DNA from 3 places in the Paenibacillus rhizolycopersici genome. Region 1 is predicted to be linked to each of the others. Evidence: riboswitches for the same ligand, from Rfam matches in the RefSeq annotation. Region 1 holds a riboswitch; each other region holds the start of a gene.

Region 1 (10,504 bases):
ACCTCCACCCACTTGATGTTTGTCTCTATTATAAAGGCAACGGATATGCCATGACAAACATCTATATGATATAGTGAACTTATAGGTTCTACTTATAAGATACAAAGGGGTAATCGCATGGAACTTCGCCAACTTCAATACACCTTGCAAATTGCTGAGGAAAAAAACTTCTCCCGCGCCGCCGACAAGCTCCACATTGCCCAACCGTCGCTAAGCCAGCAGTTGTCCAAGCTGGAGCAGGAGCTGGGGGTGAAGCTGTTTCAACGGAATACGAGTACAGTCGAGTTGACCTACGCCGGAGCCAGCTTTATCACGCATGCGCAGAAGATTATGGACGCCGTCGCCGAGCTCCGGCAAGAAATGGACGACATCTCCCAGCTAAGGGCCGGTCGCGTCGTGGTCGGCAGTATGCCGATTACCGGCTCCCACCTGTTGCCCTACGTGCTTCCAGCGTTTAAGGAAAATTATCCAAACATTCAAATCACCTTGCGGGAAGACACATCCTTAAACCTGGAGAAGCTCACGGCCGGCGGCGGTACCGATCTTAGCCTGCTCTCCCTGCCGCTGCAGGAGCCCACCCTCTCCTACGTACCGATCGGCGAGGAGATCATCGATTTGGCGGTTCCCCCGGACCATCCGTTGACGAGAATACCCGGGGTGCAGGAGCAGGGCGTCGAGCTGACGCAGCTTCAAGACGAACCGTTTATCGTCCTCAAAAAAGGCCAAGGCTTCCGTAAACTGACCGTCGATCTGTGCCGCGGCGCCGGATTCGAGCCTAACGTCGTATTTGAGAGCAACAACATTGAGACCGTGCAGTCGCTAGTTGCTGCCGGTATGGGAATCACGCTCGTACCGCGGTTTATTGCCAGGGCCAAGCGCAGCGAATTGATCCCGGTTTATTTACCTCTCGCCGCTCCGGCCCCAAGCCGGACGCTGGTTATCGCATATCGCAAAGGCCGTTATTTGTCCAAGGCGGCTGAGGCATTCATTGAAACGTTTAAAGCGACGATGGAGCATCGTCAAACGCTTTATCATTCATAACACCGCGGTCGTCGGTCGGCGAAAACGGGAATTTGGCGGCGGACTTGATCCACCAGCGACAAGTCGATGCTGCCGGTGACGATTTCCTCCCCTTCACCGCCTTCGGCTACGATTTCGCCCCAAGGATCAATGATCAGAGAATGGCCGAAAAAGGCATCGCTTCCACTCTTCCCCGTCCGGTTGCAGGCGACAACGTACATCTGATTCTCAATAGCTCGTGCAGCGAGCAGCATGCGCCAGTGGTTGAGCCTCGGATGCGGCCATTCCGCCGCCACGAACAGCAGCTTCGCACCCTGCAGAGCCAAACGGCGGGCCAGCTCCGGGAAACGGATGTCGTAACAAATCGCCGCTCCAGCTTGCAGACCATCCAGTTCGAACGTCACACTCCGCTCCCCGGGCTGCAAATACTTCTCCTCCTCCATCAGGCGAAATAGATGAATTTTGGAGTAAGAGGCGACTTCCTCGCCGCTGCGGTTAATGACCGGCATCGTGTTATATACCTGACCTTCGCGGATTTCGGCAATCGAGCCGCCCACCACATGAATGGCATGGCGGCGGGCAAAAGAGGACAGCCATTTCCGGCTATCTCGCCCCTCCGGATCAGCCAGTGCACCGATTTCCGTCAAGGCATACCCCGTATTCCATAGCTCCGGGAGCAGGATGATGTCCGGCTTCTCCGCAGCCGTGGCCGCCTGTTCCATAGCTAGTTCCAGGTTAGCTCGATTGACCTTGGGTTTCCCTAAAACGATATCGCACTGGATCAAGGCGATTCGCCAACAGTCCTGAAGGTGAAGCGTTTGAGTCGACACTTGATTCATCCCTTGGACACCGCCTTTCGTTTGACGTTAGCTTCTTGTGTCCCATCATAACGGCGGCCCTGCGGTTACGCAAGACGAACTGGCTCGATGGGCGTATGCAGGTATCTGCGACTTCGAGGCGTGTTTCCTTTGCATTAGCGCGAAACGCGTGTTATGCTATCGTAAATGAGATCCATGACGGACATGATCGAAACGCGTAGACGGGACCAGTACGAAAGAACGCGGCGCTAAAGAGAGTAAATTCCACCGGCTGAAAGAATTTACAGGCTAGCCCTTTCCGAATCCTATCCCTGAGCGGCCGGCCGCCAAAGCCGGACAGCGCCCCTGTTACCGGGCATATAAGTTGGATGAGATCCCTCATCAATAAAGGTGGTACCGCGGAAGTCAAAACTTTCGTCCTTTGCGTGCAAAGGCGGAAGTTTTTTTTATTTTATCTAAAGTTCGAGGAGTGATCCCTATGCTGCGACGCATCGTCGTCAAAATCGGCAGCAGTTCGCTGACATCGTCGGAAGGAGGATTAAACCGGGAGGCAGTCGCCTATTTCGCGACCGAACTGGCTGGGTTGATTCAGGCTGGATACCAGCCGCTGCTCGTCACCTCCGGCGCGGTTGCCGCCGGATTCCGCGAGATCGGATATCCCGAACGGCCGAAGCTGCTGCATGAGAAGCAGGCCTCAGCCGCCGTCGGTCAGGCCCTGCTGATGCAAACCTATCGTGAAGAACTGGCACGGCACGGGGTTTCCGCCGCGCAGGTGCTGCTGACCCGATCTGATTTTCAGAACCGCAAGCGGACGGGCAACGCCAGCATGGCGATCGAAGAGTTGCTTAAGCATAACGTGCTGCCGATCATTAATGAGAACGACACCGTATCGCTGGACGAGTTGAAATTCGGTGACAACGATACGTTGTCTGCCCTCGTTGCTAACCTCATTCGGGCCGATCACCTGCTGATCCTGACCGATATGGACGGTCTGTATACCAAAGATCCGCGCCTGGATCCCGCAGCGACACGGCTCAGTCGCGTAACGGAAATTACCGGCGAGATCTATGCAATCGCCGGGGGTGCCGGTTCGGCCGTAGGCACTGGCGGCATGCGTTCGAAAATCGACGCTGCCAAAATCGCTTCAATTGGCGGTGTTCCCGTCTTTGTCGGCAAGGTTGCCGATCCCGGAGATCTACTGACCGCCTTGCGCGGTGACGGCCGCGGCACCTACTTTGAGGCCCATGGCGCGGCGCTGCCGCGGAAGAAACAGTGGCTGGGCTTCTTCTCCACCCCGATCGGGACGCTGACGGTAGACGCTGGCGCTGAAGAGGCGTTGATCCGTGGCGGGCGCAGCCTGCTTCCGGTCGGTGTTAAAGCCGCGAGTGGACATTTTCATACCGGCGATGTTGTGGAGGTCGTTAGTACCGATGGTGAGGTACTGGGACGCGGCATTGTCAACTATGACGTGGAACAGCTCCACGGCATTCTCGGGCTTCCCAGCACCGAGGTCGTTAAAAAGATGGACACCGTCCATCGCCTGGAGGTCATCCACCGGGACGAATGGATTTCGCTTAAAGCCTAAATATTCTCATCCCCAGCTGATATCAAGGAGGTATACCCATGAGTGAAGTGAGACAAAAAACCGAACAAGCTGGCAAGGCTGCGGCCGTACTGAACCGATTAACGACGGCACAAAAAAACGAAGCCCTATTGGCGGCGGCCGAAGCCCTGGTGCGCGGTACCGATGCCATTCTCGCAGCAAATGAGGAAGATCTGCAACGGGGACGCGACAACGGAACGTCTTCCTCGATGCTGGACCGCCTGGCTTTAACGCCGGAACGTATTGAAGGCATCGCCGAGGGGCTGCGGCAAATTGCCGAACTCCCGGATCCGGTTGGAGACGTGCTGGAGACCCTCGACCGCCCGAACGGTCTGCATATCGTTAAACGCCGCGTCCCGCTTGGCGTCATCGGGATCGTCTATGAAGCCCGGCCAAACGTCACGGTTGACGCGATGGGATTATGCCTGAAGACTGGGAACGCCGTAGTGCTGCGCGGGGGTTCCTCCGCATTGTCTTCCAACCGCAAAATCGTGGAGGTCATCCATGTCGCGCTCGCGGGCACCCGAGTTCCGGTTGAAGCTGTACAGCTGATCGAAGATCCGAGTCGATCCTCCGTCGACGAAATGCTCAAGCTGAACGGGCTCCTTGACGTCGTGATCCCACGCGGCGGCAGCTCGCTGATTCAAACGGTCGTGCAAAACGCCACGGTGCCGGTGATCGAGACGGGTGCGGGCATCTGCCATACGTATGTAGATGCCTCAGCCGATCCCGTAATGGCAAAGGATATCGCGTTGAATGCCAAAGTCCAGCGCCCTTCGGTCTGCAACTCGATGGAAACGCTGCTGGTTCATGAAGATTTTGCCAAACGCCACTTGGCGGAGCTGGCGGAACGTTTCAAGGAAGCCGGCGTTGAGCTACGAGGCAGTGAGGCAGCCAGAGGACTGATCTCATGGGCTGTACCTGCCACAGATGAGGATTTCGCTACGGAATACAACGACTATATTCTTAACGTCAAAATCGTTCGCAGCCTCGACGAAGCGATGGCGCATATCGCCCGCTACGGTACGAAACACTCCGAATGCATCGTCACCCAAGACCCCGCCAATGCCGAGCGGTTTCAACAGGAAGTGGATGCGGCCGCGGTCTATCATAACGCCTCCACCCGCTTCACCGACGGCTTTGAATTTGGGTTCGGCGCAGAGATCGGGATTAGCACCCAGAAGTTGCATGCTCGGGGGCCCATGGGTTTAACCGCGCTCACGTCGAGCAAATATATCGTTCAGGGGAACGGGCAAATTCGGCAATAACAAGCTATACTCCCCTTTATCCCAATATTCTTTAGGAGGTCATTCCCTATGAAAACAAATCCTACTTTAGCCGCCTCCACCATCTGTTTTTATGGAGCGGGATCGATGGCCGAAGCCATCGTGCGCGGCTTGCTCCATAAGCAAGTTGCCAGCGCGGGCCAAATTGTCATGCTGAACCGCTCGAACCGAGAACGGCTCGATTACTTATCGCAAACCTATCAAGTCCAAACGGCGATCGAAGAAGACGCCAAGCGGGTATATCTGCGGGATGCATCGATTATCGTCCTGGCGATGAAACCTAAAGACGCCGGCGAAGCTCTGGCTGGTCTTGGGCCGCTTTTACGAGAGGGTCAGTTGATTGTCTCCCTGATCGCCGGCTTGTCCATCGCCACGATTCAAGCCCTGCTCGGCACGAAGGCTGCTGTAGCTCGCACGATGCCAAACACCTCCTCCTCCATTGGGCATGGAGCGACCGGGATCTCCTTCTCACCGGAAGCGACCGAGGAGCACCGCGCCCAGGTGTTGTCGATGTTCGAGGCGGTCGGAATGGTAAGTGTTATCCCCGAAGAACAAATGGAAATTTTGACGGGCGTATCCGGGAGCGGACCCGCATATGTATATTACCTGATGGAAGCGATGATTGAAGCCGGTATCGAGGGCGGCTTAACGGCCGAACAAGCTCGCGAGCTGACGGTGCAAACGGTGTTGGGCGCCGCCTTGATGATGGCGGAAACCGGCGAAGCGCCCACCAAGTTGCGTGCGGACATCACCTCGCCGAACGGCTCGACGCAAGCAGCGATTGGCGTGCTGGAATCCGGCAGTTTCCAGCCGAACGTACGAGCTGCGGTCCACCGGGCTGCCGAACGTTCAAAGGAAATGGGCGAAGCCGTGAAGCGGGCATTGCTATAGGAAAGGCATCACGATAGCCGAAGGCCGGAGTCTCGCTTAAGGTTTGTTCGAAAGGGGGACGGCAGCATGAGTAACGGCGACATCCCATGGGAAGAAAAAGTAACGGCACTGGACGCGGTAAATCGCTTGCGGGAGGAATTCTTGGCCCGCGGCTGGTTCCCCGCTTCCAGCGGAAGCTTGTCGGTGCGGATTGGCGGCTGGGCGCCGGACCGGTATACGTTTGCGGTCACGGTCGACGAGACGGAACGGCCGGAGCTGTTAGAGGAGTCTTCCCTACGGGCAGGCGTCCTGTTCGTGGATGCCGCGGGTGAGCCCTGCGAGCCGACCCGTTTGAAACCAAGCCCCGATACGCCAGTTCACGCGAGAATTTACCGGTTGACCGGCTGCGGCGCGATTGTTCACGTACATACGGCATATAACAATTTGCTTAGTGAATATTTCAACGCCGATGGCGGAGTACCACTCAAGGGCAATGAGCTGTTAAAAAGAATAGGAATCTGGGAGACGAGCACGGAGATTCGAGTGCCGATCCTGCCGAACGCCGCTGAACTCTCAACAATTCTGAAGCGAATTGCGGGCGGACTGGATTCCCGCGTTCCCGCGTTTTTGCTGCAAAACCACGGGATTTATGCCTGGGGCTCCGGCCTCAGGGAGGCAAAACGTCATTTGGAAGCATTGGAGTTTATGTTTGAAGTGCTGTACCGTTCTCTGCTCTTACCCTCCAAAGGGCGCCATATTTGATGACAACAACTCGCGGCATGCGATAAGCGGCGAAGCCGATCGAAAATCCGGTTCTTCCGCTTTATTGCTGGCCGCGAGTTTTGATTCGTGCGAATGAATAATCAACTTATCTCTCGATAAATTCCGCGTACGCCTTGGCATCCATCAAGTTTGCTAGCGCGAGGTTCGGATCCTCCTTCAGACGAATGTGTACCATCCACCCCCCGTCGTACGGCTCTTCATTCACTAGTTCGGGTGCGGTATCCAGCTCTCCGTTCACTGCCACCACGGTACCGCTGACCGGCGTAAACAAATCGGCGACCGTCTTGACGGATTCAATGGTACCGATACCGTCCTGCGCTTCGATCTCCTGCCCGGGGTCGGGTAGCTCCACGAACACAATATCCCCCAATCGATGTTGAGCTACATCGGAAATGCCGATTTTTACCGTACCGTCCCCCAAATCAAGCACCCATTCATGTTCATCGCTGTACCACATGTTTCCCCTGATCTCATTGGCCAAGACTAGCTCCTCCTCTTTCCGGATGATCTATCGTCCCACATCTGAACTTGCCGATTCTCGATCTTGATGTTTCTTCGTTCAGATTATTCCAAACCTAGCTCTCATGTCAATATTATTAACACAAATGATAGAGTCTATCAAAATGTAAGCGTAACCTTTTCCAACAAACGAAATATATTAAAATTATTATGATAACTTTATTGACATAGAGGCTGGTTTTGAGTATTAATGAGATGTGTAAGCTGCGATTGATGGCAGGGGGAGAGATTACAATAGGCCATATTGTAACGCCGAAGGAGCAAGCCGCCATGCGGTGAATCTCTCAGGCAAAAGGACTTCTGCCGGACGCAACTCTGGAGAGCATTCGCTAAGAGGTAGTTCATTTACAACTCTCATGCGAATCACCCAAGGGGAAACCTGCGCAAGTCTTAGAGCCTTAGCAGGGTAACTCTCAGGTACAAGGGACAGAGCCAGGAAGATCCGTTAGGTAAACTGACGGTATTTTCTTTGGCCTGTCCTTTTTTGGTTTCCCAAAATTGGCCGATCCGGCCCTTTCGAGGTGATGGTAATGTCCGAATCCGCTTTGCGGCGTACGCCGCTCTACTCCAGGTATGCGAAATATGAAGGAGTTCGCTGCATCGATTTTGGCGGCTGGGAGCTACCGGTGCAGTTCAGCGGCATCCAGAAAGAACACGAAGCCGTGCGCGAGCGCGCCGGGTTATTCGACGTATCGCATATGGGCGAATTTTACGTGGAGGGGCCTGGGGCGGAACGCTTTTTGCAAGGCATGACGACCAACGACGTGGACCTACTCGTGCCGGAAAAAGCTCAGTACACCCTGCTCTGCTATCCTGATGGCGGTGTGGTGGACGATTTGTTGATCTACAAGCTAGAGCAGACAAAATACATGTTGGTGGTTAACGCCTCCAATATCGAAAAAGACTGGGATTGGCTGCAGCGACACCTTCCCGCTGAAGGCGTAACGATGCGCAATGCGTCCGACGAGACGGCTTTACTCGCCGTACAAGGGCCCTTCTCCTCCGCTCTGCTATCCCCGCTTTGCGAAGGGATGGACCCCTCAGCCTTGCGTCCGTTCACCTTTATTCGGGACGCGCGGATTGCCGGTATTCCCGTGCTGCTGTCGCGCACCGGATATACCGGTGAAGACGGTTTCGAGTTGTACGTGGCTGCTGAACATGCGGAAGCACTTTGGGATGTGCTGATGGAAACCGGAGAAGCGCACGGCCTTCTCCCTGCCGGGCTTGGCGCCAGAGATACGTTACGCTTCGAAGCTTGCCTGCCACTCTACGGGCAGGAGATAGGACCGGATATCTCCCCGCTTGAAGCAGGCCTGAATCGGTTCGTGAAGCTGGAACAAGGTGATTTTATCGGTCGCGATGCGCTGGTCAATCAGCGGGGAGACGGCATCCCTCGCCGCTTGGTCGGCCTCGAAATGATCGATCGCGGCATCCCCCGTACGCATTATCCGGTGTTCGCCGAAGGCTCGGAAGAACCGATTGGAGAGGTAACTACCGGTACGCAATCGCCGACTTTGAAAAAGAACCTCGGGATGGCGATCCTCGCAAGCCGTTACGCCGAATCGGACACGATCCTCGAGATCGACATCCGTGGCAAGCGGCTGAAGGCCAAGGTCATCCCGTTGCCGTTCTATCGCCGAAACCTATCCGCTAAGCGGTGAAAGGAGAGTAGCAATCAGATGTTAAAACACCGTTACCTGCCATTAACTGAACAAGACGAATCGGAAATGTTGGCGACCATCGGCGCAAGCTCCGTACAGGAGCTGTTCAGCGACATTCCGGAGGGCATTCGTTTTCACGGCGAGCTCCCGGTATCCCCGCGTTTGGACGAATACGCATTGACCCGGCACTTCTCCGAACTGGCCGGACGAAATGCCGATACCGATCGTTTCGCCAGCTTTCTCGGTGCCGGCCTTTATGACCACCACATCCCTTCCGTCATTCAGCATGTCATTTCCCGTTCGGAATTTTATACGGCCTATACCCCGTACCAGCCGGAAATCAGCCAAGGCGAGCTGCAGGCGATTTTTGAGTTCCAATCCTACATCTGCGAGTTAACCGGTCTAAAGGTCGCCAACGCCAGCATGTACGACGGAGCTACCGCCTTGGCCGAGGCCGGCAACCTGGCCACTGCCGCTACCAAGCGTAAGCAGCTTCTCGTCTCCCGCGCCGTCCATCCGGAGGCCCGTGAAGTGCTCGCTACCTACGCCCATGGCTTAAACCTTGAGATCGTCGAGGTCGGCTGGACGCAAGGCGTTACCGATCGCGAAGCGCTCGCCGCGGCCATCACGAAAGACACCGCCGCCGTGCTGATTCAGAACCCGAATTTCTTCGGTTCCCTGGAGGACCTCCGCGCCATCGGCGAAATGGCTCATGCGCATGGGAGCCTGTTGATCGTCAGCAGCAATCCGCTCGCGCTTGGCTTGTTGGAAGCGCCGGGGAAGCTCGGTGCCGACATCGTCGTTGGCGATGCCCAGCCGCTGGGGCTGGCCCCCTCCTTCGGCGGCCCGACCTGCGGCTTCTTCGCCGTATCGGAGGCGCACATGCGCCGGATGCCCGGCCGAATCGTCGGGCAGACGACCGACCGGAACGGTAAACGCGGGTTCGTGCTAACGCTGCAAGCCCGCGAGCAGCATATCCGTCGCGAGAAAGCAACCTCGAACATTTGCTCCAATCAGGCGCTGCTCGCCCTGGCCGCCTCCGTCTATCTGTCTATATTGGGCAAGCAAGGAATGGCCGAGGTTGCGGAGCTGAATTTGCAGAAAAGCCATTATGCAAAAAAAGAATTGACCGCTATCCCCGGTATCAGCGCAGCTTTTGAATCGCCGTTCTTCAACGAGTTTGTTCTTCGACTGCCGAAGGAGGCCGATCCAGTTCGGCTGCAGAAGGATTTTCTCACCGCCGGCTTTATTGGCGGCTATGACCTGGGCCGCAGCTACCCCGAGCTGAGCGGCCACCTGTTGATCGCCGTAACGGAAAAGCGCAGCAAAGCCGAAATCGACCAATTCGCCCGCGTACTGGAGGAATCGATATGCTCGAAGTAAAAGAGACGGCACAATCCGATGAATTATTGATATTTGAGCGCAGCCGTCCCGGCCGGATCGGCTATTCCTTGCCGGAATGCGACGTTCCGGCCGTCCCGAAGGAAGAGTTGGTGCCGCAAGGCATGCTGCGGAGCGAGCGATTGGCTTTTCCCGAAGTGTACGAGGTGGACGTGATTCGCCATTATACCGCATTATCCCGCCGTAATTTCGGGGTAGATAACGGATTTTATCCGCTTGGCTCCTGTACGATGAAATACAATCCGAAGGTTAATGAGGATGTGGCTCGTTACCCCGGCTTAGCCAAAATCCATCCGTATCAGCCGGAGGAAAGCGTGCAAGGGGCGCTAGAGCTGATGTATCGCCTGCAGTTGGACCTGGCCGGACTCACCGGCATGGACGAGGTGACGCTGCAGCCCGCGGCCGGGGCCCATGGCGAATGGACCGGCCTGATGATGATCCGCGCCTACCACGAAAGCCGCGGCGAGAAACGCACCAAGGTGATCGTGCCGGACTCCTCGCACGGCACGAACCCCGCCAGCGCCTCGGTCGCCGGGTTCGAGA
Region 2 (10,504 bases), on a different contig from region 1:
GTCGCGTTTTGCCGACGGTCGAAAGCGATGCGGACGTTCCGCGTGGACCGCATCGAGCGGTTAGAGCCGACCGAGGGACGGTTTGAAAAGCCGGAAGGCTTCTCGGCATCCGATTATTTCCGCGACCAGACCGAGCAGGGGCGGGAAGCGGAAGGGCCGTTGGTCGTCGTTCGTATCCAAGGATTGCCGGACAGGCTCAACGAGGTGTGCAGCCATTGGCATCTACGCCACTATTTGACGGAACGCACCGACCGGGAGGCGTGCTTTGCGCTCGACGTTCCGACGATGAACAAGTACCTTCCGAAGTATCTCATCACGTTCGGGACGGCCATCCGAGTCCTCGAACCGCCGGAGTTGAAACGCAGAATTCAGGAGACCGCCTCCGGCATCGCCACACATTACTTGGATGAAACCGATTGATCTTCGCTGACAGCATTTGTCATGGAACCCGGTATATGATAGAGACATGGCTTCAGCGGAAGCGGCAGCCTAACGACGACAATGACAAGGAGCGTGAAACGATCCATGCAAAGACCTTCGGATCAATGGCTTAACTATCATGTTTGGGCGAATGACCAACTGTTCACTCATTTGGAGCAGCTTCCGGAGGAGGTATTCCATGCGGATGTGACGAGCGTATTCCCGTCCGTGGCTCAGGCGTTGGGACATATTTACCTGTTCGATCAGCTTTATCTGTCCGTGCTTGAGGGCGTTCCGAGCGAGGACATTTTTCCGAAAATGCCGATCTGGTCAGAGGAAACGAAAGGCAAGTCCGTAGGCGAAGTACGGCAGCTGTTCGCCGGCGTCGCCGATCGGTTCCGCGATCTGCTGCAGCATACGCCCGACCCGGATATGGCGATGACGATCCACCACCCGAAATATGGCAGCCTGGATACGCGTTTCTCCGATATTCTGCATCATGTGGTCAATCACGGGACGTATCACCGGGGGAACGTGACCGCGATGCTGCGGCAGCAAGGGTATGCCGGCGTCCCTACGGATTATTTGTTCTTCTTGCTGGGGCGGCAGGCGGGAACGCCGTCGCTTTAACCATCATGCCAAAAAACCAGCCCATTCAGAATGAGCTGGTTTTCCGTCTTCGTATGCCGAGATATTGAGGTTATTTCGTTCTTTCTTTCAAAGAGGCCACTTCATAAGTGATCAGCTGGCTGTCGAGAATCGGGGATTCCTTTTGCTCGGCACCGGAACCGGGTTCCGGACGTTTATGCGCCTCCTTGAAGCTATCGCTGTTTCTCCAAGCGGTGAAATCCTCCATTGTCTCCCAATGCATGTTCACATTCAGCTCATCATGATCTTCGTGTTGTGCCAGGAGAACCTCGACTTTCACCAAGCCCTTCGTTTGGTCTAGCGGTCCGGAGGCCGTGAAACCAGGAGCCATGACGGCACCCATCCCTTTTCTGACCTTGATTCGGTTCGTGATGACGATCATCTTCAACCTCTCCTTTTTCTCATGGATTCGTTTATTTCGCCCGCTCTGCTAGTAGCAGCTTGCCATCTTCCATGTGGTACACTCTATCGCAGTATTCAAGCATGCGCTCATCGTGGGTGACCATAATCGCCGCAATCTTGCGCGTCTTTACTTGATGCGAGATCAGATTGACGACCTCATGCGCCCGCTGGGTGTCTAGGCTGGCTGTGGGTTCGTCGGCCAAAATCACGTTGGGATGATTCATCAAAGCCCGCGCAATCGCGGTGCGCTGTTTCTCGCCGCCGGACAGCTCTTCCGGGAAGCTCTTCAGCTTCGACCAGAGTCCCAGTTCTTCCAGCAGCTTAACGGCGAATGCTCGATCCTCTGCTTTTATCTTGCCCGCCATCTTCTTTACTATGAGAAGTTGGTCAAGAACGTTAAGATAGGGGACCAAATTGGAGGATTGCATAATAAATCCGATTTCCTTCAATCGAACACTGGACAGCTCTTTTTCGGAGAATGTCGAAATCGGTTGTCCATTCAAACGAACTTCCCCTTCGGAAGCTTTGAGCAATGCCCCGGCAATCGATAAAAAGGTGCTCTTCCCGGATCCGGACGGGCCGACTACAGCGACGAACTCACCTGGCTCGACGGTGATGGATACCTGCTCTAATGCGGTGACCTTGTTGTTTCCCTCGCCATAATATTTCGATACCTTGCTGATTTCCAAACCTGTCGTCATTATTCCACCCTCCCAAGCGCTTGAAGCGGATCAATTTTTGTGATTTTACGAACCGATACCAGGGAGCTCAGCACCGCAATAACCAGAAGGACAACCGAGTACACCGCGACAAGATTTGTCTCCAGCTTGAACGGCATCCCCTTAGGCATGATGGCCGCGGTCCCATACGCAAGAAGAACCCCGATGACAATGCTGACAAGCGAGAGAACCGTCACTTGCGACACGATCGCTTTGCTTAGGAATCCATTTTTCGCGCCGATCGCCTTCATAATGCCAAATTGATTCGTTTTCTGCATCGTCATGACGTAGAAGAATACACCCAACACAAATGCGGAGATGACGAACAAGAAGGCCAGCATCATGAGGATCGTGCCATTCTCCTCCTTATAGCCCGGCATGCCCTGTACCGCTTTGGCACGCGTCACGGTATCCGTATTCCCAAGCTTGTCGCTGATGGTATTCGGGTCAATTTTGGATCCCTGCAGCATGATGGCATTGACAGGACCCTCAATCCCTTTGTCGGAGCCGGGCGCGGCGAATGCAATGTTGCGCCATTCCGGCATCGGAATAAATACGGCCGGCAGATGGTTATAGGTTTGATTCTCAACAAACCCCATAATCGTCAAAGCCTCTGTCGAACCGTCCAATTTGAACGTATCTCCGAGTTTAAATCCTTCTTCCTTCATCGAAACATTGACGATGACGCCAGTCCGTTGATCATTCGTAAGCTTATCGCCCTCGATGACCTTCGGCTCCAGGAAGCTGCCGGGAACGATGCCCAAGATCGCGATATCGACTTTATCGTCATTCTTCGTGCTATCGCCTTTCAGGGCCGTCGCCATCGTGCTTCCCATAGGAGCTGCCGCAATGACGTTCGGCAGTTTCTCGGCTTCCTCTACCAACTGATCGGATAACAGAGACTTACTCATGGAATTCTGGGAGCCTTGCTCGAAGACCACATAATCGGCTTCCATATTCTTAAACGCTGACGCAGCCAGCGATGATAACCCGTTCCCCAATCCCGACAGGATAAAGACCAGCCAAGCCATCATGACAAAAATAATGACAATCATCGAAAATCGCAGCTTGCTATGCAGGATTTCTCTCATCGCTAAAAACATGTAATTCAGCTCCTCACTCTGTATTATGACACTAGTGTCAAATTGGATATCAGATATCACTTCATGACTACCTCTTGATTAAACACCATTTTGACACCTGTGTCAAAATTAAAATATGGAAGGACTTCGCCCTTACTGCTTGGCCCCACCCATCCATATTTGAAACAGCATCCTGCTCCACTCGGGGACGGGAACGTTCATCATATTCGGCGTGTTGATGAGATTGAAGAACATGCCGACATGCACAGGGAGGGGGATGTCTTCTCTGAGGTGCTTCTCTTGCTGGGCTTTCTGAAACAGACGGGTGAGCTGGACTTTAAGAAACTCGTGCGCGGACTCCACATATTCGATATCCCTGCGCGCGGCCTCCGATGCGGTTGTTTTGATTTTGTACGCATCGGCTAAGAGCTGATGCAACTGGAACTCCTCGAGGTAGATGTCAAGCAACTCCTGAAGGGCTCGCATGGAGTCGGTTTCGTCAAGGGCAGAGGCTTTCTCTAGGATGGCCCCAATGCTTCGTTTCATACAGGCTGCAATGATCTCATCCTTATTGGCATAATATTGATAGATCGTGCTTCGTGCACCGGGCAAGTGTTCCGAGAGCAGCTTGAGATTAAACCCGTCATAACCGCGCTCCAGCACCAAACGCTTCGTTAGGTCTAGCAGCTCCGAATGGGAGTAGGATTGTTTTCTGGCCATGGGTCATTCCTCCTTTCTTTACCGCGGTGCAAAGCTTAATTATCCGTCTCAGCCTGCTCCAGCATGCGCAATAAATTCTCTTCCGTGCCCGTTCCAGGTACGGGAACAAAGAAACACCAATGCATCCCCGGATTGTTATCGATAGAGGCGGAATGGACCTTAAACTCCATCATCTGGGCACCCGGAAGACGAAATAATGCGGTGGACACCCGCTTTTGTTTTATTTCATACAGCTCCCAGAAACGAGAAAATTCTTTGCTGTGCCGTTTCAGACGTTCTAATCTTTCCATGTACAGCGGATGATCTTGATATAGATCTAAGTTGGCCCGAAGCGTAGCCGTACTGAATCGGACAAATTCCTCCCAATTCACCAGCTTCTCACGGTAATCTGCACTGAAAAAAAGGACATTCAGCATATACCGTTCGTTCTTGGGTAGACGGCCGAAATCGGCGATAATCAGTTTAGCTGCCCGATTCCAGGCGATGACATCCGTGCCTTCGTCTGTAACGAAGGAGGGATACACCATTTGGTCGACGATGGTTTGCATGAAACTAAAATCCGACCCTTCGCGATGGTGCACAACTCCAGCGCTGGCCGGGTCGAGATTGGCGAGGCGGAATAGATATTTTCGCTCGTCTTCGTCCAACATCAAAGCGTTGCTGATATTTAATAACACTTCAGGTGAAGGGTTAACCTCTCTGCCTTGCTCGAGCCAGGTATAATAGGTCAAGCTGACATTCGCGAGATAGGAGACTTCTTCTCTTCGCAGGCCCGGGGTACGTCTACGTCCGGGAAGTGGCTTGATCCCGGCGTTGGAAGGCTGCAGCCGTTCCCTACGGGATTTGATGAATTCCCCCAATGCGGATGAGGTCCGATTTACATTCACATTTTTCACCCCCCAAGACCATTATAGTCTCAGTTCCGTGACTCTTGCCACAAGAGATCGCCTTTACCGGGTAATTCCATTAATAGTATAAACATGATGTGGCTGGCCTCCTCCTGGCGAAGATAAGATGAAGATCATTGAAGACACGAAGTGTTGTCCATAGGAGGAGGTTATTTCATGAATAAGTATGAATATTCGAATAAGTTGGCCTTAGTTACCGGGGCTTCATCCGGGATCGGAAAAGTATATGCCAAACAATTGGCAGCCCGGGGCAGTCACATCGTGCTGGTCGCAAGATCCCAGGATAAATTGGAGGCCATTGCAGGGGATATTAAACGTCAGTACGGGGTGCAGGCGGTTGTATTGGCTTGCGATTTGTCCCAAGCAGATGCTCCTCGTCAACTAGCCGATCAAATTGCCGAACTGGGCTTGACGGTCGATATTTTGATCAACAATGCTGGGTTCGGTACACATGGACGCTTCGAGGAGCTCGACCCGGGTCGTGAGCAGGAGGAAATCATGCTGAACTCGGCGTCGTTAGTCGATCTTACGCATCGTTTGCTGCCCCATATGTTGCAGCGAGGGGATGGAGTCATCGTGAATGTAGCTTCGATGGCCGCCTTTATGCCTTGTGCATATTCGGCCGTTTATGGCGCAACCAAGGCGTTTGTCATTTCGTTCTCTGAAGCGCTGTGGGCGGAAATGCGGGGAAGGGGCGTTCGCGTGCTTGCACTGTGCCCAGGGGCAACCGACACAGGATTCTTCGATGCGGTCGGCAGTGGTGCAGACATGGCTGCAGGCAACAAGCTCTCTACACCGGAAAAGGTAGTGCAGGCCGGATTTCGCGGGATTGACCAAGGGCGAAGCTTTATCATCGAGGGCCGATCCAATTCGTTTATGGCTCAAATGATCCGATTTGTAAGCCGACGCCGAGTGGCCCTGATCATGGAACGCATGACAAGACCGAAGAACTAATGGAAGGAATGTTATTGACAAAATATTTATCCGCGAGTAGTATTTGAAAAAATTGAATAATTCGCAAGCTATGATGGCTATGGATCACACTATAGTCGGAGCAGCTTCTGGAGAGACTGCGGAGATTCCGCGGCGCCGAAGGGTTCACAATCTCAGGCAAAAGGACAGAAGAGTACTAAATAATTGTTTATTTAGGTTATTTATTATTCTTATGATCCGGAGATTGGAGCGCATCCAATCTCTTTTTTTTTGGCGTTATTTGTTCAATATTTCACATGTAGTCAATCATGAAGAATTAAGGGGGAGTTAGGGGTGGCGCAACAAGAATTAAAGAGAGATTTAGCCAATCGACATGTTCAACTGATCGCTATAGGAGGAACGATTGGGACCGGGTTATTCCTAGGATCAGGGAAAGCGATCCAACTGGCCGGGCCTTCCATCGTTTTTGCCTATTTCCTTGTGGGGATCGCCGTATTTTTTGTCATGCGAGCATTGGGAGAGCTGCTGTTGTCCAAGGCCGGTTATCAATCGTTCACGGACATTGCCGAAGACTATCTTGGGCCGCGGGCTGCATTCGTTACCGGGTGGACGTATTGGTTTTGCTGGATCATGACAGCGATGGCGGACGTCATTGCCGTCGGGGTGTACGTGCAATATTGGTTTGATATCCCGCAATGGGTGCCGGCGGTTATTTGTTTGATCATCTTGCTGGGGCTTAACTTATTGACCGTGAAAAATTTCGGCGAGTTGGAGTTTTGGTTTGCGTTAATTAAGGTCGTGACGATTCTCGTGTTAATCGCCATCGGTGTGATTTTGCTGGTCATCGGATTCAAGACCGATGCTGGGGCCGTAACCGTGAAGAATATTTGGGGGCATGGGGGGCTGTTTCCCAACGGAATAACCGGTTTCTTGCTTTCCTTCCAAATGGTCGTGTTCGCCTATGTTGGCGTGGAGCTCGTTGGGGTATCCGCTGCGGAAACCTCCGATCCGGAGAAAAATATCCCATCCGCCATCAATAAAATTCCGCTGCGAATTTTATTCTTCTACGTTGGCGCATTGATCGCCCTCTTATGCATTAACCCCTGGACGGGGCTGACTCCGGCGGAGAGCCCGTTCGTGAAGACGTTTAGTCTGGTCGGCATTCCGATTGCCGCGGGAATCATTAATTTCGTCGTTTTGACCTCGGCCGCCTCCGCTTGTAACAGCGGGATGTTCTCGACCAGCCGGATCTTGTATAACTTAAGCAAGAATAATCAAGCTCCTACCCGGATGGCGAAATTGAACAAGAACCATGTGCCTGGCAACGCGCTGCTGATTTCTACGCTGGTCATTTCCGTCGGGGCGTTGTTAAGCAAACTGATCCCGGGGCAAGCTTTCGGCATCGTGACGACGATCAGTGCCATTTGTTTTATTTGGGTGTGGGGCGTGGTGCTCGTGTGCCATATTCGTTATAAGCGAACGCAACCGGAGCTGCAGGCCAAGTCAAAGTTTAAAGCGCCGTTTACCCCTTTTATCAATTATGCCGTTCTCACGTTGTTTGCGGCGATCCTGCTGATTATGTTGTTTGCGGATGAGACGCGTCCGGCCCTATTGTTGACTCCATTATGGTTCATTCTATTGTTCGTATTGCATGCGATGAGAAAGCGCAAAGAACAGGCAACTCCTGCACCCCTAGAGCAAACTCATCTGTAGCGGCGTTTCCAGCTTTGCAACTCGAATCAAATTTGTGAAATTTCCCGGTGATATGATCAGGGTGAAAGGAGGAGGGCTTCCATGTACGAATGGAATGAGACGGTGCAACGCATGGTGGATTGGGTGGAGACGCACATCACGGAAGAGACGTCTCTATTAAAGATGTCGGACGCACTAGGGTACTCCCCGTTTTATTGCTCCAGACAGTTCAACCAGTACACGGGGGTGACCTTGCGGGATTATATCTGGACGCGAAGAGTCAGCCGTGCCGCCATGGAGCTCCGCGACACGGATCAGCGGGTTCTGGATATCGCCGTAAAGTATGGATTCTCCTCGCAGGAGGCTTTTACGAGGGCGTTCGTGAAGGCTTTCCAGCTCACCCCTGCGGCCTACCGAAAGGCGCCAAGGCCCATTCCCTTAGCGATTCGTCAGGAAGTCTTCTCGCCTTATCATTATTGGATCAAGGAGCGGGATCACATGAGCGAAGTTCACTTGCAACCGGCGGAGATCAAAGTCGAATTCATTCCGGCCCATAAGTTTATCGGGATCTGGGATTTGGCCGTCAACAACTATGGGGATTTCTGGGGGAACGGTCACTCCTGCGACGAAGTCAGCGGAACCTTGGAGAGCATGTCCAACCATACCCTGGAGGGGCAGTTGGGGCAGACGGCGGGATGGTTTTACCGGGACGGCCAAAAAGGGTATCTGTACGGCATCCCGGTTCCCCTGGAATATGACGGACCGATTCCGGAAGGAATGGAGTACCGGGAGATCCCGGAGTCGGAATACTTGGTGTTCTTCCATCCGCCGTTTGACTACCTAAAGGATAACGGGGCGGTGATGAGCACGGTGGAGGAGGTTGCTTGGAGCTTTGATCCCAGCCAACTGGGGTACGAATGGGATGAAGAGATCAAGCAGGACTATCAACGCCATTACCCGGAAGGTTACGGGTATGCCGTACTGCGACCGGTTAAGAAGAAGGGATAAAGGGGAAGGGCCATCCTGCTGTGAGCTGGATGGCCTTTTGCTTATTCCCGTTGCCCCTTCACCCGCTTCAGTGCCGCAACGATCAGGAAGCTGATAATGACGAGCAGAAGCCAGGAGCTGATCTTGCCGAGATGGACGAGATGCCAGCCGTCGGATTGGTTCGGGTACCTCCAGGCGCTGAAGAATGTAGCGACATTCTCTGCGATCCAGATAAAGAAGCCGATCAGCACAAAGGAGAGGGATAACGGCATCCGGTAGGGCTTGCCGCCAACCTCGTAGGTGACCCAGGTCCGCCAGAAGACGAGTAGCACCAGCGCCGACAACCACCATCGAACATCGATCCAATAATGGTGGGTGAAGAAATTCAGGTAAATGGAGGCGGCCAGCGGGACGACCAGCCAGAGCGGGGGGAAGCGGACCAGGTCCACCTTCAGACGTCGCCAGGCCTGGCACAGATAACTCGCCACACTGGCATACATGAACCCGCTGTAGAGGGGCACGCCGTTCACCTTCGTCCAGCCTTCCTCGGGATATGCCCAAGAACCCATGTGGACCTTGAACATCTCCAGCGCCAATCCGATCAAGTGGAAGACTGTGATGACCTTCACTTCGTCGCGGGTTTCCAGTCCCGAACGAACCATCCAAACCTGCATGGCGAGGCAGATCAGCAGCAGCCAGTCATAACGGGGGAGCCAAGGCAGCGGAAGAAATTGCGTCAAAGCCAGCGATGCAAAAATCACCACGGGGAACACACAGGACAATGCCTGCTGCCAGCCGAAGCGCACCAACTGCCGAAGGGCATGATCAAGGCGTTTACCTACGCGCAACTCCCCTTTGTTCAGGGATTGACTCAGGCTACTCCTCATCGTTTCGGTACTCCATAATATCGCCGGGTTGGCAATCCAACGCCTTACATATCGCTTCCAAGGTGGAGAACCGAATGGCCTTGGCCTTCCCGTTTTTCAAGATAGAGAGGTTCGCCATCGTGATGCCGACCTTCTCCGAAAGCTCCGTGACGCTCATTTTCCGTTTTGCCAGCATGACGTCGATATTGATAATTACGCCCATGGGTTCCCTCACCTCAGATCGTTAAATCGTTTTCCGATTTGATGTCGATAGCATTTCTTAAGAGCCTCTGAAGCACGGCCGCAAAGACGGCGATAACGAGAGAAGCGAAACAGATGACCAGCCCGAGAGCGGCGAGTCCCGGTGCATCGTCCTTCTCCGCAATGATGAACAGAATCGGCAAGATAACCGCATACAAGATGCAGATGGCGATCGCGCAGTTTCTAATGCTCTTTAAAGCCTTCACCGAGGCTTCGGAGAATGCGGTATTCTTATCGATATAGCTTAATAGCTTCAGCGTCTGGTATAGCGCATAGAAGAAAGGAATAGCCGAAGCGTACATGGGAATAAGCAGAGTCAGGTAGATGTATGGCGGATAATACTCCACCAATTCCTTGGCAATCGTGGGTACCCCTAGCGCGCATACAGCAAGGATCGCGATCCCCATCAGGAATACGACGCCTCTTAAGAAAAGGGTAGAGCCTTGTTCACGTTTCATTATTAACAGCACCTCGCGTAGTGATAGTGTCGAAGCTAATTTAGCATGTTTTTTATCGATAATCAATAAATATTTATTAATAAATGAAATGTATATATCGATAAATGATGCTTTTGTTAAGAGTGCCCGATAAGTTCTTTTTGGATGGCTTAAAAAAATCAATTATTAAATATCTTAGAAATTAATATTTCAATCCCTCACTATTGTTGTTACACTTAAATCAAATCAATTTTTACGGAAAAGGTGTGGGCCGGCTCGTCTCCAGAGTTGTAGCGAGAGCAATTCGAGAGCGCTTACATCCTTTCAGCAAAATAAGGGCATAAGGGACGGTAAACATGAATCACGGACAAACAAGTACAGACGTTATTTTGATTGGTGCCGGAATTATGAGTGCGACGTTAGGGACCC
Region 3 (10,504 bases), on a different contig from region 1:
AATCTCCGGCGACATGGTTCAAGCTGTACCGTCCGGTGGCGGGATCGGTTTTCACCGAACGTCCGGTTTCCAGCACCGTTACGGTAGCATTAGCCGGCAAGCTGCTAATGCCGATGTCTCCGGCAGGCTTCGCGGACTTCACGAGCTGTTCGTATTCGGTCTTGCTCATACGGGTCAGTTTAAAGGCAGGTCCGGATTTCACCACCTTGTCCGTTTTCGTGCCTGCTTCGCCAAGCACGTTTTTTGTGACCAGAGATTCCGGCGTATTCGCGCTAAGCACCTGAACGTTGTCGATATACCAGCCGGCTTTCACGACGCTGCCGTCCGTCGTTAATCGGAACCGCACATTGACTTGTTCTCCGGCGTAAGCATCGAGATTGTAATAAACCGAGCTCCATTGCTTGCCGTTGGTGCTGTGCGAAAATTTGCCCAGCTCGTTCCACGTGTTCCCGCCGTCGGAGCTGATCTCCACATAGCCGTTATCGTAATTGGTTTCGATTTCGAACCACTGATCAAACAGCAGCGTGGCATTATTGATGGCGCTCAAATCGATCGTCGGAGAGACGAGGGAGGCGCTTGCTCCATTCTCATAGTTGTTGTCGAGGTCGGTCCCCCAGACGTTTGGCGTCGAGACCGCGCCGGCCGGTCCAGGTTCTGCAGGAGTGCCGCGTTCCCATTCGTCCCTCGTCCCGCTGTGCGTCCAACCATTGTCGCTGCTGCCGTCGAAGTTGTCGCTGAATACCGTCGCCGGACGCACGACCGCCAGCTCCAGCTCATTGGACTTGGCGCTTTCATTGTCGCTGTAATCCGTAGCGGTAACCACGTAATAGTAGGTATGATCGGTCTCGGTTGCCGTATCGGTAAATTCCGTTTGCGAGGTAGTTCCGATGGCCGCATAACCGGATCCCGAAGTGGTCGAGCGATAGACGGTGTACAACTTCGCGTCTTCATCGACAGACGGGGACCAGGACAATTCGGCGCTTCCGGCAAAGTTGACGGAGCCGGTCAGATCGGTCGGTGCCGCAGGTGCGATGGCGTCAGGTGTTTGCAGGGACAGGTCGTCCAAGTACCAGCCAGCCTTCTGCACGGAGCCGTCGCTGCTCAGTCCGAACTGCAAGTAAATCTGCTGACCGGCATAGTCGCGCAGGTCCAGGTATTGCGTTTTCCAGCCCCCGCTCGTGCCGGTGAATTCCGCCAGCGGTACGAAGGCGTAGTCGGAATCCAAGGAAGCGATGTACACCGTGCCGAAATCGCGCCCTGCTTCCAGGTCATACCAATGTTTAAAAGAAAGAAGCGCCCCACGCGGACTATCCGTCAAATCGATCGGCGGCGTCAGCAGATAAGAATCGGCACCGGAGGCGTAACTTCCGGTCAAATTGCTGGCATACACCTTGTCGCCGGAATAGGCACTGCCCGGTCCGCTAACCGGCGTTCCCCAGGCCCAGGTGTTCCCGGTACCGCCAGACTGGAACCCGGTGGTCTCCGTCTCGAAATCCTGGAGATACCCGGGCGCGATGCCGGCCGACACCGTGACGGCGTACGGCTTGCTGTCAAACCCGTTGTTGCCGAAGTCGTTCACCCGAATGTAATATTCAAGTCCAGCCGTCCCGATTAGGAAGGCGGGTACGGTGGCTTCATATACACCGTCCTTCTCGTTCCCGGAAACCCGTTTGGCCGGAAGGTATAAATAATGGCTGGTTCCTGCTTCCTTGGCGTAAAACTCGACCGATGTGACGGCGACATCGTCGCTGACGCGTGCGGAAAGCGTCACGTCGAAGCCTTCATATACTAAAGTAGGCGGCGCATGTTCCAAGGTAGGCTCGTCCAGGTCCTCTCCGGCGGTGACTACGCGCCCGGAGACGGTTCCGACCCCTTGCAGGACGGAGCCGACGGCGTCCAGCGCATTGACGATCCCGCTCCCGTACCCATTGTTGGGCGAGGTGGGATATTCGCTATCCGTCCGAGGCGTGGCCGTGCTGGTCAGGATATCCTCCAGTTGGTCTACCGTGAGGGAGTGGTTCGCCTGCAGCAGCAGCGCGGCGATCGCCGTCGTATGCGGACCTGCCATCGAGGTGCCGTCCCAGCCGCCCTCATAGACTCCGCCGGGAACGGAGGAGCGGATGTTCACGCCCGGTGCGGAAACCTCCGGTTTAACTTCATCGTAAGGCGAGGGGCCCCGCAACGAGAAGTCGGCCAAATTCCCGCTAATGTCCGTGGCGCCGGTGGCGAATGCCTCGGGATAGTTGGCCGGTGCGGCTACGGAACCGGGGCCGCCCGGGTTGAATTCATCAACGTTGCCCGCCGAAAACTCGGGGAAAATCTGCGCGCTTCGCCAAGCCTGCACGATCGGGCGAAACCATTCGTCGATGCCAGGTCCGCCGCCCCAGGAGTTGTTGACGACATCGGGAGCGAGCTCCGGATGGAGATTTCCTTCGGCATCCACCGGGGCCAGCAGCCACTGGCCGCCATCGAGGATGATCGCGTCCGTGGTGGAGGGGTTAAAGATGCGGACCGCGATCCATTTGGCTCCCGGCGCGACCCCAATCTGATTCGAGCCGTCCGGCTCCGAACCGACCATCGTTCCCATGGTGTGCGTGCCGTGGCCGTGGCCATCCGTCGGCAGTGAAGCATGGCTATGCGGATCATACCAGCTAAGCTCGGGGTCGACGATATTGCCCGAGGCATCAAATCCACGCCATTTGCTTCTCAAGGCCGGGTGGTTCAGCTCGACGCCGGTATCGAGGTTGGCGACGACGATGCCTGTCCCGTCGATGCCCATGTTCCAAACCTCGGGGGCATTGACTTGAGCGATATTCCATTCGACGCTGCTAGGCGTGACGGTGGAGGGGTCCTTGCTTGCACCGTCCAGCGGTGACGACTTACCGTCAGCCGGTTTTACGGATGGTGCCTCTACGGCAGGTTGCATTGCCGATTCTTTATGGATTTCGACCTTTTGCAAGTGACGCTCTTCATTCGGAAGGATCTTCTCCACTTCAGGAAAAAGGGCGATTTGCTCCAGTACCTCTTTTGTACTTGTCACCGCCATGGCATTTACGATAAAGTAGCTTTGGTAGTCTTTTACGTCTCCGGATTGCTGGGCTTTCTGCAAGTAATCCTCCAACGCGAATTGGCTGCGGGAGGCGGTTTCGCGAAGCGCGCTGACGACGGAGGTTCGAGCGGAAAGCTTCGCGGCGGAAGGTGTGGCTTTCTCCAGCGTGGCTTTCTGGAGAGCCAGTTTGGCGACCGAGGCCGTATCGGTTTGTTCTTTGAGTTTGACAAGGTAGGTGACGAAGTCGTCCTGCTTAAACTGAGTCTGCAATTTGGCGTCGATTTTGGCTTCAGCCACGTGAGGCGCGGTCGATTTCAAGCTGGTTTTTCCCGAAACTCCACTGCTGTCGGCGGAGGCTGCGGGAACGAGGGTCAACGCTAGAAGGATCGACATGCCAAGCGAGAAAGATTTGCGAAATCTCTTGAGATTTATCAACTTCTTCACTCCCTTTATGAGGTTTTAAGTGCAGCAGACATCCTTTGGCGGCCGCCCGGAGCAACGTTCAGCAAGGTCCGGACACGTTATGCCTGAAAACGGATCAAGCAAGAGCAAACGTCCCTTTGTTCATCACCTCCTTCATCAAAGTGGCTGATGCAAATGCGGGTACACCATGGTGGATGAGAAGTTGTAGTTGAAGCCGGATGCGGAGTGAGAGGCGTAACGGAAATCTAAGTGATCGTGATGTGAAGGAAAGTTGACGCGGAGTACACCTTATTTTCAACAATTCATAAAATAAGGTAAAATCTGGAGTTGTTGGGGATAGTATATATCTGTAAAATTAAGGATACAAGTGGTTCTATATGAAAAATAACCATATTTTCACATAAAAATAGGAAAATATGACTAAAATAGATTGACGAAATACGCAACGTTATGTGAGTTATCTTGACATCTTGCTAACTTCGTTTTACATTAATACAATTCATACAGGCGAATGAGGATGATGGGAGAGTCCGCTGGGCGTACCGCTAGGGTAAGCCGAGGAGCGGCACCGAAGGAGCAAAGGGCCGGTCCTGCAATCGGCAACCGAATCTCTCAGGTACAAGGACCATGATCGGACGCCACTCTGGAGAGAGCGATCAGCCACCCAAGAGGTACATGGATCCCGGGCCAATGGTTCTCCGGGAACATTAAACTTTCAGGTAACGGGGACAGAGCAGAAGGGCAGCGGCCTTTTTGTTCTGTCTCTTTTTCGTGATAGGCGGCTTGGTCATCTTGAATGTAAACAAGGGAGAGATTAATCCATGCGATTCAAAAACGTGTTCTCCATTATCGGTCCCGCGATGATCGGGCCCTCCAGCTCACATACGGCCGGGGCGGTGAGGATTGGACGATTTGCCCGTCAGCTGTTTGGAAGCGTGCCGGCGGAAGCGGCGATTTGCTTCTACGGCTCTTTTGCCGAAACGTACAGCGGACACGGTACCGATTTGGCCGTTGTTGGCGGCATCCTCGATTACCGCACGGACGACGAGCGAATTCGTCATTCGCTGCAGGACGCCGAAGAGCAAGGGGTCGAGGTGACCTTTACCACAGGAGTACAGCCGGGAGCTCATCCGAATACGGTAAAAATAAAACTAACCGGCCAAGACGGTCGGCATACGGAGGTGACGGGCGCTTCCATCGGGGGTGGGACGATCGTCATCCGCAGCATCGACGGATTTGAGGTGAAGAGCTCGGGCGAGCTGCCGACCCTGGTCGTATCCCATGCCGATCGCCAAGGAGTTCTGGCGGGCATTACCGCCTTGTTCAGCCGGGAGTACGTGAATATCGGCTACATCATTACCGATCGGAAAGGACGCACCGGCGAAGCATTGACCGTGGTGGAAGCCGACTCGCCGATCCCATCGGAACTGATGAAGGCGATTGAGTCGCTGGAGCATGTCAACCAGGTTGCTTATATCGATCTGACGAGATAAGAAAGGAGTGGGCAGGATGCGTTTTAGAAATTTGCGGGAACTGGTGGGGTTGTGCGAGCGGGAATCCCAGACGATATCCGGCATCATGATCCAGGATCAGGCGGCGGAGAGCGGGCAATCGGAGGCTGAGATCCTGGCCGCCATGGGCGAATACTATCAAATCATGAAATCGGCGGTACGCAAGGGGCTGACGGAGGACATCGTCTCCACAAGCGGTCTGACGGGCGGCGATGCCAAACGAGTCGAGACCTATCGAAGCCGTGGTGAGGCCTCCGTCGGCGACATCGCTTGCCAGGCCATGGCCTATGCGCTGGCGGTGTCGGAGGTTAACGCCTCGATGGGGCGGATCGTCGCTACGCCGACGGCGGGCTCCTGCGGCATCATCCCGGGCGTGTTCGTCAGCGCCCAGGAGCGCTTCGGCTGGGAAGATGAGCACCTCGTGCGCGGGTTGTTCAGCGCCGGGGCCATCGGCTACGTGATCGCCAACAACTCGTTTATTTCCGGCGCGGAAGGCGGCTGCCAAGCCGAAATAGGTTCGGCGATCGGAATGGCAGCCGGGGCGATGGTCGAGTTGCGCGGTGGGACGCCGGAGCAGGCGGTGCACGCCGTCGGCCTCGCGCTCAAGAACACGCTGGGCTTGATCTGCGATCCCGTCGGCGGCTTGGTGGAGATTCCCTGCATCGTACGCAACGGCTTCGGCGCGGTAAACGCACTGGCAGCCGCCGATATGGCGTTGGCCGGCGTACGCAGCGCAATCCCATCGGACGAAGTCATCGACGTGATGCTGGAGGTCGGGTCGGCGATGCCCAGCCGCCACCGCGAAACCGCGCAAGGCGGGCTGGCACAAACGCCAACCGGTCGCAAAATTATGAAGGAGCTGCGGAGTCGTAAGAAGTAAAATGTCACCTGTCTTTCTAAATCCAAGCGCCGCGGCCTGCAAATCGGGTTGCGGCGCTTTCTGTTGGATCTATGTCATAGTTAAACGATTTACCCGAGGTTACGTTCATGTATAATTTGCTTGTAGGAATGACCGGAAGGAAAGGAAGTACGGAATCATGACGAGCATTCTGATTGTTGAAGATGATGTGGGCTTAAACAAAGGGATCGCATTGACATTGGCGAGGGACGGAGTCGCCGTGGAGCAGGCCTATGATCTGGCGGGGGCGGAAGAAAGGTTTGCGGCCGGCGGGATCGATCTGGTGCTGCTCGACGTCAGGCTGCCGGACGGAAGCGGCCTGGACTTTTGCGCCAAGCTTAGGGAAGCTTCTCGGGTGCCAGTCATCTTCCTGACCGCGAACGATATGGAGTCCGATATCGTGATGGGCTTCGAGATGGGAGGGGATGACTACATCACGAAACCGTTCAGCCTAATGGTGCTGCGGTCTCGGGTGATGGCTGTGCTTCGGCGCTGCGACCCCAGCCGCGAGGATAAAGTGAACATCGGTTCTCTTGCGTTTGACTTTGGCAAAATGGATTACCGCAAGGAAGGCGCAGCCATCTCGCTTAGTGTGACGGAACAAAAGCTGCTGAAAGCGCTCGTGAACCACCGGGGACAAGTCCTGCCCCGGGAGCAGTTGATTTATCTCGTATGGGGGCAAGATTCCGAATTTGTGGATGAAAATGCGCTGACCGTCACGATCAAGCGATTGCGGACTAAAATCGAGGAGGATCCCGCTGCGCCCCAATATATCAAGACGGTTTACGGCTTGGGATACCTTTGGGCCGATGCGGGGGTGCAGACATGACAACCGATGGAGCGACTAACGGAGAGCACGGACTTGCCAAGTTCGCAGCACGTCACATTCCTCCGCGGACGGATGGACTGACCGGTTCACCGCGCCGGAATGGGTTGGCCTTCGATTGGGTTTACGTAGCCTACGGTGCGCTGTTTGTCCTGTTCGTGCTGGGCTATCCGCTGGCTTCCTGGGTATGGGCGGGGGAAGTGTTTACCCCGCCGATTTGGATCCCCATCGTTTTCGCGGCGGCGTTGCTCCTCATAGCCGGTTCATTCGCCTGGACGTTGCGGGCCAGGTCCGCAAACGCCATCCGTGCAGCATATGAGATCGTGGATACCGCGATCGCGGGTCAACAGCGGCTCACCGGTTATGAAGAGACGGAGCTTTCCGCGCTCGAGAACAAGGTGATCCGTTATGTCGAGCTGGCCCGGGCGCGCGAAGAGGAGGTCGAAGCGGAGCGGGGCCATCTTCAGACGCTTCTCTCCGATATTTCACATCAAACGAAAACGCCGCTATCCGGCATTATGCTATACGGGGAACTGCTGGGAGAAGTCCCGAATTTGGGCGAAGAGGCCCGCCAGTATGCGACTCAGATCAAGGCGCAGGCTGCCAAGCTGGATTGGCTGATCGGGTCCTTGGTCAAAATGTCCCGGCTCGAGGCGGGGATGATCGCTCTGCAAACCATCGTATCGCCGCTGATTCCAACGATTACGCAAGCGGTCTCTCAGGTTTATGCAAGCGCAGAGCGCAAAGGGATCCCAATCTCAATTAACTGTGACCCGGTTATCTCGGCAAGGCACGATCCGAAATGGACGGGCGAAGCGTTGTTTAACCTGCTGGAAAATGCAGTCAAATACAGCGCCGCTGGGAGCGGCATGCATATTTCGGCGCTGGCGGGCGAAATGTTCGTCCGCATCGATGTTGCTGATCAGGGCATGGGGATCGCGGAGGAAGAATGGAACGATATCTTCAAGCGTTTCTATCGTAGCAAGCAAGCGGCCCAGCAGGAAGGCGTCGGAATCGGCCTGTATCTGGCCCGGGAGATTATCGCGGCGCAGGGCGGGTACCTTAAGGTGTCGTCCAAGCTAGGCGAGGGTTCGGTATTCTCTTTATTTTTACCTAGCCTATAAGTGAAAATGATGGATTATGTCGATCTTGTTATTTTTCGGACATCCGAACGAAAGATTCGTTTGCTACAGTAAGTCCTGTACGAATAAGGTACAGGATTTTTTGTTGGGAGGTAGAAACCGGTATGCCGATCCTGCAAGTTGAAGAGTTAAAGAAAACGTATGGCCTAGGGTCTAACGCCGTCCAGGCGCTGAATGGGATCACGCTAAGCGTGGATAAAGGCGAATTCGTTGCGATCGTTGGCACAAGCGGCAGCGGAAAAAGCACGCTGCTCCACCTGCTGGGCGGGTTGGACCGTCCCACCGAAGGCAAGGTGCATGTGGACGGAAACGATATTTATGCCATGAATGACGAGAAGATGACGATTTTTCGGCGACGTTCAGTCGGCTTTGTATTTCAAAGCTACAATCTGATTCCCATCTTGAATGTATACGAAAATATCGTGTTGCCCATCGAGTTGGACGGGACTCGCGTAGATCGGGAGCATGTGGAGCAGGTGATCGGTGCGCTTGGGCTGTCCGATAAGATGTACCATTTGCCAGCGAATCTGTCTGGCGGACAGCAGCAACGGGTGGCGATTGCCCGGGCGCTGGCCACCAAGCCTTCCATTGTTTTGGCGGACGAGCCGACCGGCAACCTGGACAGTAAAACAAGCCAGGAAGTGATGGTTCTGCTGAAGCAGATGAGCGAACGATTCCACCAGACGATCGTGATGATTACGCACAATGAAGAGATCGCGCTCACCGCGGATCGAATCGTGCGGATCGAGGACGGCCAAATCGTCAGCCGCTCCAACCGTGCCGGAAGAGGGGCGGGGGCGTCGAATGACCACGAATAAACGAACAGGAATCACAACCATCGTCAACCGAAGCTTGAAGGCAAATCTGCCGCGTAACGCAATGATCGTCAGTGCCATCATCCTGACGACGCTGCTGCTTACTTCGGTGTTTACGATGGCGTTCAGTATCAACGAATCGATGCAGTTGACCAAAATGAAGACGGCCGGCGGCGACTATCACGGCAGCTTTAAATACTTGACTCCCGCAGAGGCGGAGAAGATCCGGCAGCACCCGTCGATCAAAGAGTATGGCCAATCCGTACTGGTTGGCCGTGCGACGAGCGACGTATTTCGCGGTACGGCGCTGGAAATCGATCAAATCGACGAGAACGAGGCGAAGCACAGCTTCGTCCGATTCGAGAAAGGCGGTTTGCCAACCGAGGAGAATGGGATTGCAACAAGTACCTGGGTGCTGGATTTGCTCGGAGTGCCTCATGAAGTGGGAGCCAAGGTGCGGCTGGAACTCGATATAGACGGGCAAGCGGTTACGGAGGAGTTTGTGGTGTCGGGGGTTTTTCCGGCCGACCGGAATTTATCGATGGCGGGGATGGCATTCGTCTCGGAGGCTTTCGTCCAACAGCATCTATCCCGGATCGATCCGATGCAGACCCGGAAAACGGGCAGTTACGTCAATACGATTCGGCTGGACGTGATGTTCGATCATTCCTTCGGCATTGAGAAGAAGCTGCAAAAGGTGCTGTCAGATACCGGAGTGGATGCCCCGTACGGGGTGAATTGGGCGTATAGCAGCGTTGGCCTAGAGGAAGATCCGGCCAATGTCATTCCGTTTCTTGTGCTCATTCTGATCATTATGATCAGCGGATATCTGTTAATTTACAATATTTTTCATATCTCCGTGGTACGGGATATCAAGTTTTATGGTCTCTTAAAGACGATCGGAACAACACCACGTCAATTGAAACGCGTCGTTTCCATGCAAGCGAATCGTCTTTATCTGGTGGGCCTTCCCATTGGTTTGGCGTTGGGGTACGGAATCGGTGTAGGTCTGATGCCGCTGATGAGCGGATTCTCCAGCGAAGTGGCGGAGGAGACGGTGAGCTCCGGCAACCCTTTGATCTTTATCGGGGCGGCGCTCTTTGCCTATCTGACGGTACGGATCGCTGCCAGCAAACCAGGTCGCACCGCGTCGCGAATTTCCCCGGTCGAAGCGGTGAAATTTTCCGGTATCGCCGGGCACGAGAACCGGAGTCTGGGCCGAAAGCTGAAACGTTCGTCGTATGGGGCCAAGCTCTCGCGTATGGCCTTCGCCAATTTGTTCCGATCCAAAAGGAAACTGCTGCTCATGCTGGCCTCTTTGTCATTGAGCATCATCTTGTTCAGTGTCATCTTCACCGTTATTTCTTCGTTCAGCGTCAATAAATATTTGAACAGTTTTATTACGGGGGATTTCGTGATTAAGGAAGACGTCGGCGGGCGGGGAGATGTTCCTGCTCCGGATGACGCTGCGTTAACGGAGGAGTTCTCGCAGAAGTTAAAGCAAATCGACGGGGTCGCTAGCATGGACAAAGTATATTTCCGCAAGGCTTCGTTTCCACTGAACGAGAAGATTCAGCGTGTGATTGAGCCTCTATCGACGACGGAAACCCCCGAGGAGTCTCCGATTGCCTGGATTAAGGAAAATAAGGCTGTCGATCTGCAGTTCCATGGACTCGATCCGGGGTGGTACGAGGTGATCGAACCTAAGGATATTGTCGCCGGGACGTTTGACCGGAACAAGTTCGACACCGGTGATTATGTGCTTGTAACGGAAGCGATGCTGGGGTCCGATCAATATGCTCGTTATTATCAGCCAGGCGAATCCATCCGGTTCGACGGG

What was found. Region 1 has a riboswitch for glycine ahead of gcvT (glycine cleavage system aminomethyltransferase GcvT). Riboswitches for the same ligand answer to the same signal wherever they lie in the genome.
Region 2: linked by a shared signal. The riboswitch ahead of IM700_RS21250 (amino acid permease) and the one ahead of gcvT (glycine cleavage system aminomethyltransferase GcvT) in region 1 are both predicted to bind glycine.
Region 3: linked by a shared signal. The riboswitch ahead of sdaAB (L-serine ammonia-lyase, iron-sulfur-dependent subunit beta) and the one ahead of gcvT (glycine cleavage system aminomethyltransferase GcvT) in region 1 are both predicted to bind glycine.

The regions. Positions count from the first base shown of each region.
Region 1 covers NZ_JADCNN020000005.1:20,517-31,020, forward strand. The annotation lists gene IM700_RS07100 (LysR family transcriptional regulator) at 118-1,041, shown strand; gene IM700_RS07105 (carbon-nitrogen family hydrolase) at 1,032-1,859, opposite strand; gene proB (glutamate 5-kinase) at 2,317-3,423, shown strand; gene IM700_RS07115 (glutamate-5-semialdehyde dehydrogenase) at 3,462-4,709, shown strand; gene proC (pyrroline-5-carboxylate reductase) at 4,758-5,618, shown strand; gene mtnB (methylthioribulose 1-phosphate dehydratase) at 5,685-6,359, shown strand; gene gcvH (glycine cleavage system protein GcvH) at 6,466-6,861, opposite strand; glycine riboswitch at 7,110-7,209, shown strand; glycine riboswitch at 7,213-7,331, shown strand; gene gcvT (glycine cleavage system aminomethyltransferase GcvT) at 7,430-8,560, shown strand; gene gcvPA (aminomethyl-transferring glycine dehydrogenase subunit GcvPA) at 8,579-9,943, shown strand; gene gcvPB (aminomethyl-transferring glycine dehydrogenase subunit GcvPB) at 9,931-10,504, shown strand, end outside.
Region 2 covers NZ_JADCNN020000030.1:32,622-43,125, reverse strand. The annotation lists gene IM700_RS21290 (WYL domain-containing protein) at 1-420, shown strand, start outside; gene IM700_RS21285 (DinB family protein) at 526-1,050, shown strand; gene IM700_RS21280 (heme oxygenase) at 1,121-1,450, opposite strand; gene IM700_RS21275 (ABC transporter ATP-binding protein) at 1,482-2,171, opposite strand; gene IM700_RS21270 (ABC transporter permease) at 2,171-3,292, opposite strand; gene IM700_RS21265 (TetR/AcrR family transcriptional regulator) at 3,425-3,991, opposite strand; gene IM700_RS21260 (MmyB family transcriptional regulator) at 4,027-4,878, opposite strand; gene IM700_RS21255 (SDR family NAD(P)-dependent oxidoreductase) at 5,056-5,853, shown strand; glycine riboswitch at 5,951-6,031, shown strand; gene IM700_RS21250 (amino acid permease) at 6,166-7,545, shown strand; gene IM700_RS21245 (helix-turn-helix domain-containing protein) at 7,627-8,532, shown strand; gene IM700_RS21240 (DUF817 domain-containing protein) at 8,574-9,398, opposite strand; gene IM700_RS21235 (helix-turn-helix domain-containing protein) at 9,388-9,600, opposite strand; gene IM700_RS21230 (DUF2975 domain-containing protein) at 9,614-10,096, opposite strand; gene IM700_RS21225 (malate:quinone oxidoreductase) at 10,432-10,504, shown strand, end outside.
Region 3 covers NZ_JADCNN020000001.1:281,263-291,766, forward strand. The annotation lists gene IM700_RS01195 (S8 family serine peptidase) at 1-3,484, opposite strand, end outside; glycine riboswitch at 3,984-4,110, shown strand; gene sdaAB (L-serine ammonia-lyase, iron-sulfur-dependent subunit beta) at 4,294-4,965, shown strand; gene sdaAA (L-serine ammonia-lyase, iron-sulfur-dependent, subunit alpha) at 4,982-5,863, shown strand; gene IM700_RS01210 (response regulator transcription factor) at 6,021-6,710, shown strand; gene IM700_RS01215 (sensor histidine kinase) at 6,707-7,831, shown strand; gene IM700_RS01220 (ABC transporter ATP-binding protein) at 7,954-8,667, shown strand; gene IM700_RS01225 (ABC transporter permease) at 8,654-10,504, shown strand, end outside.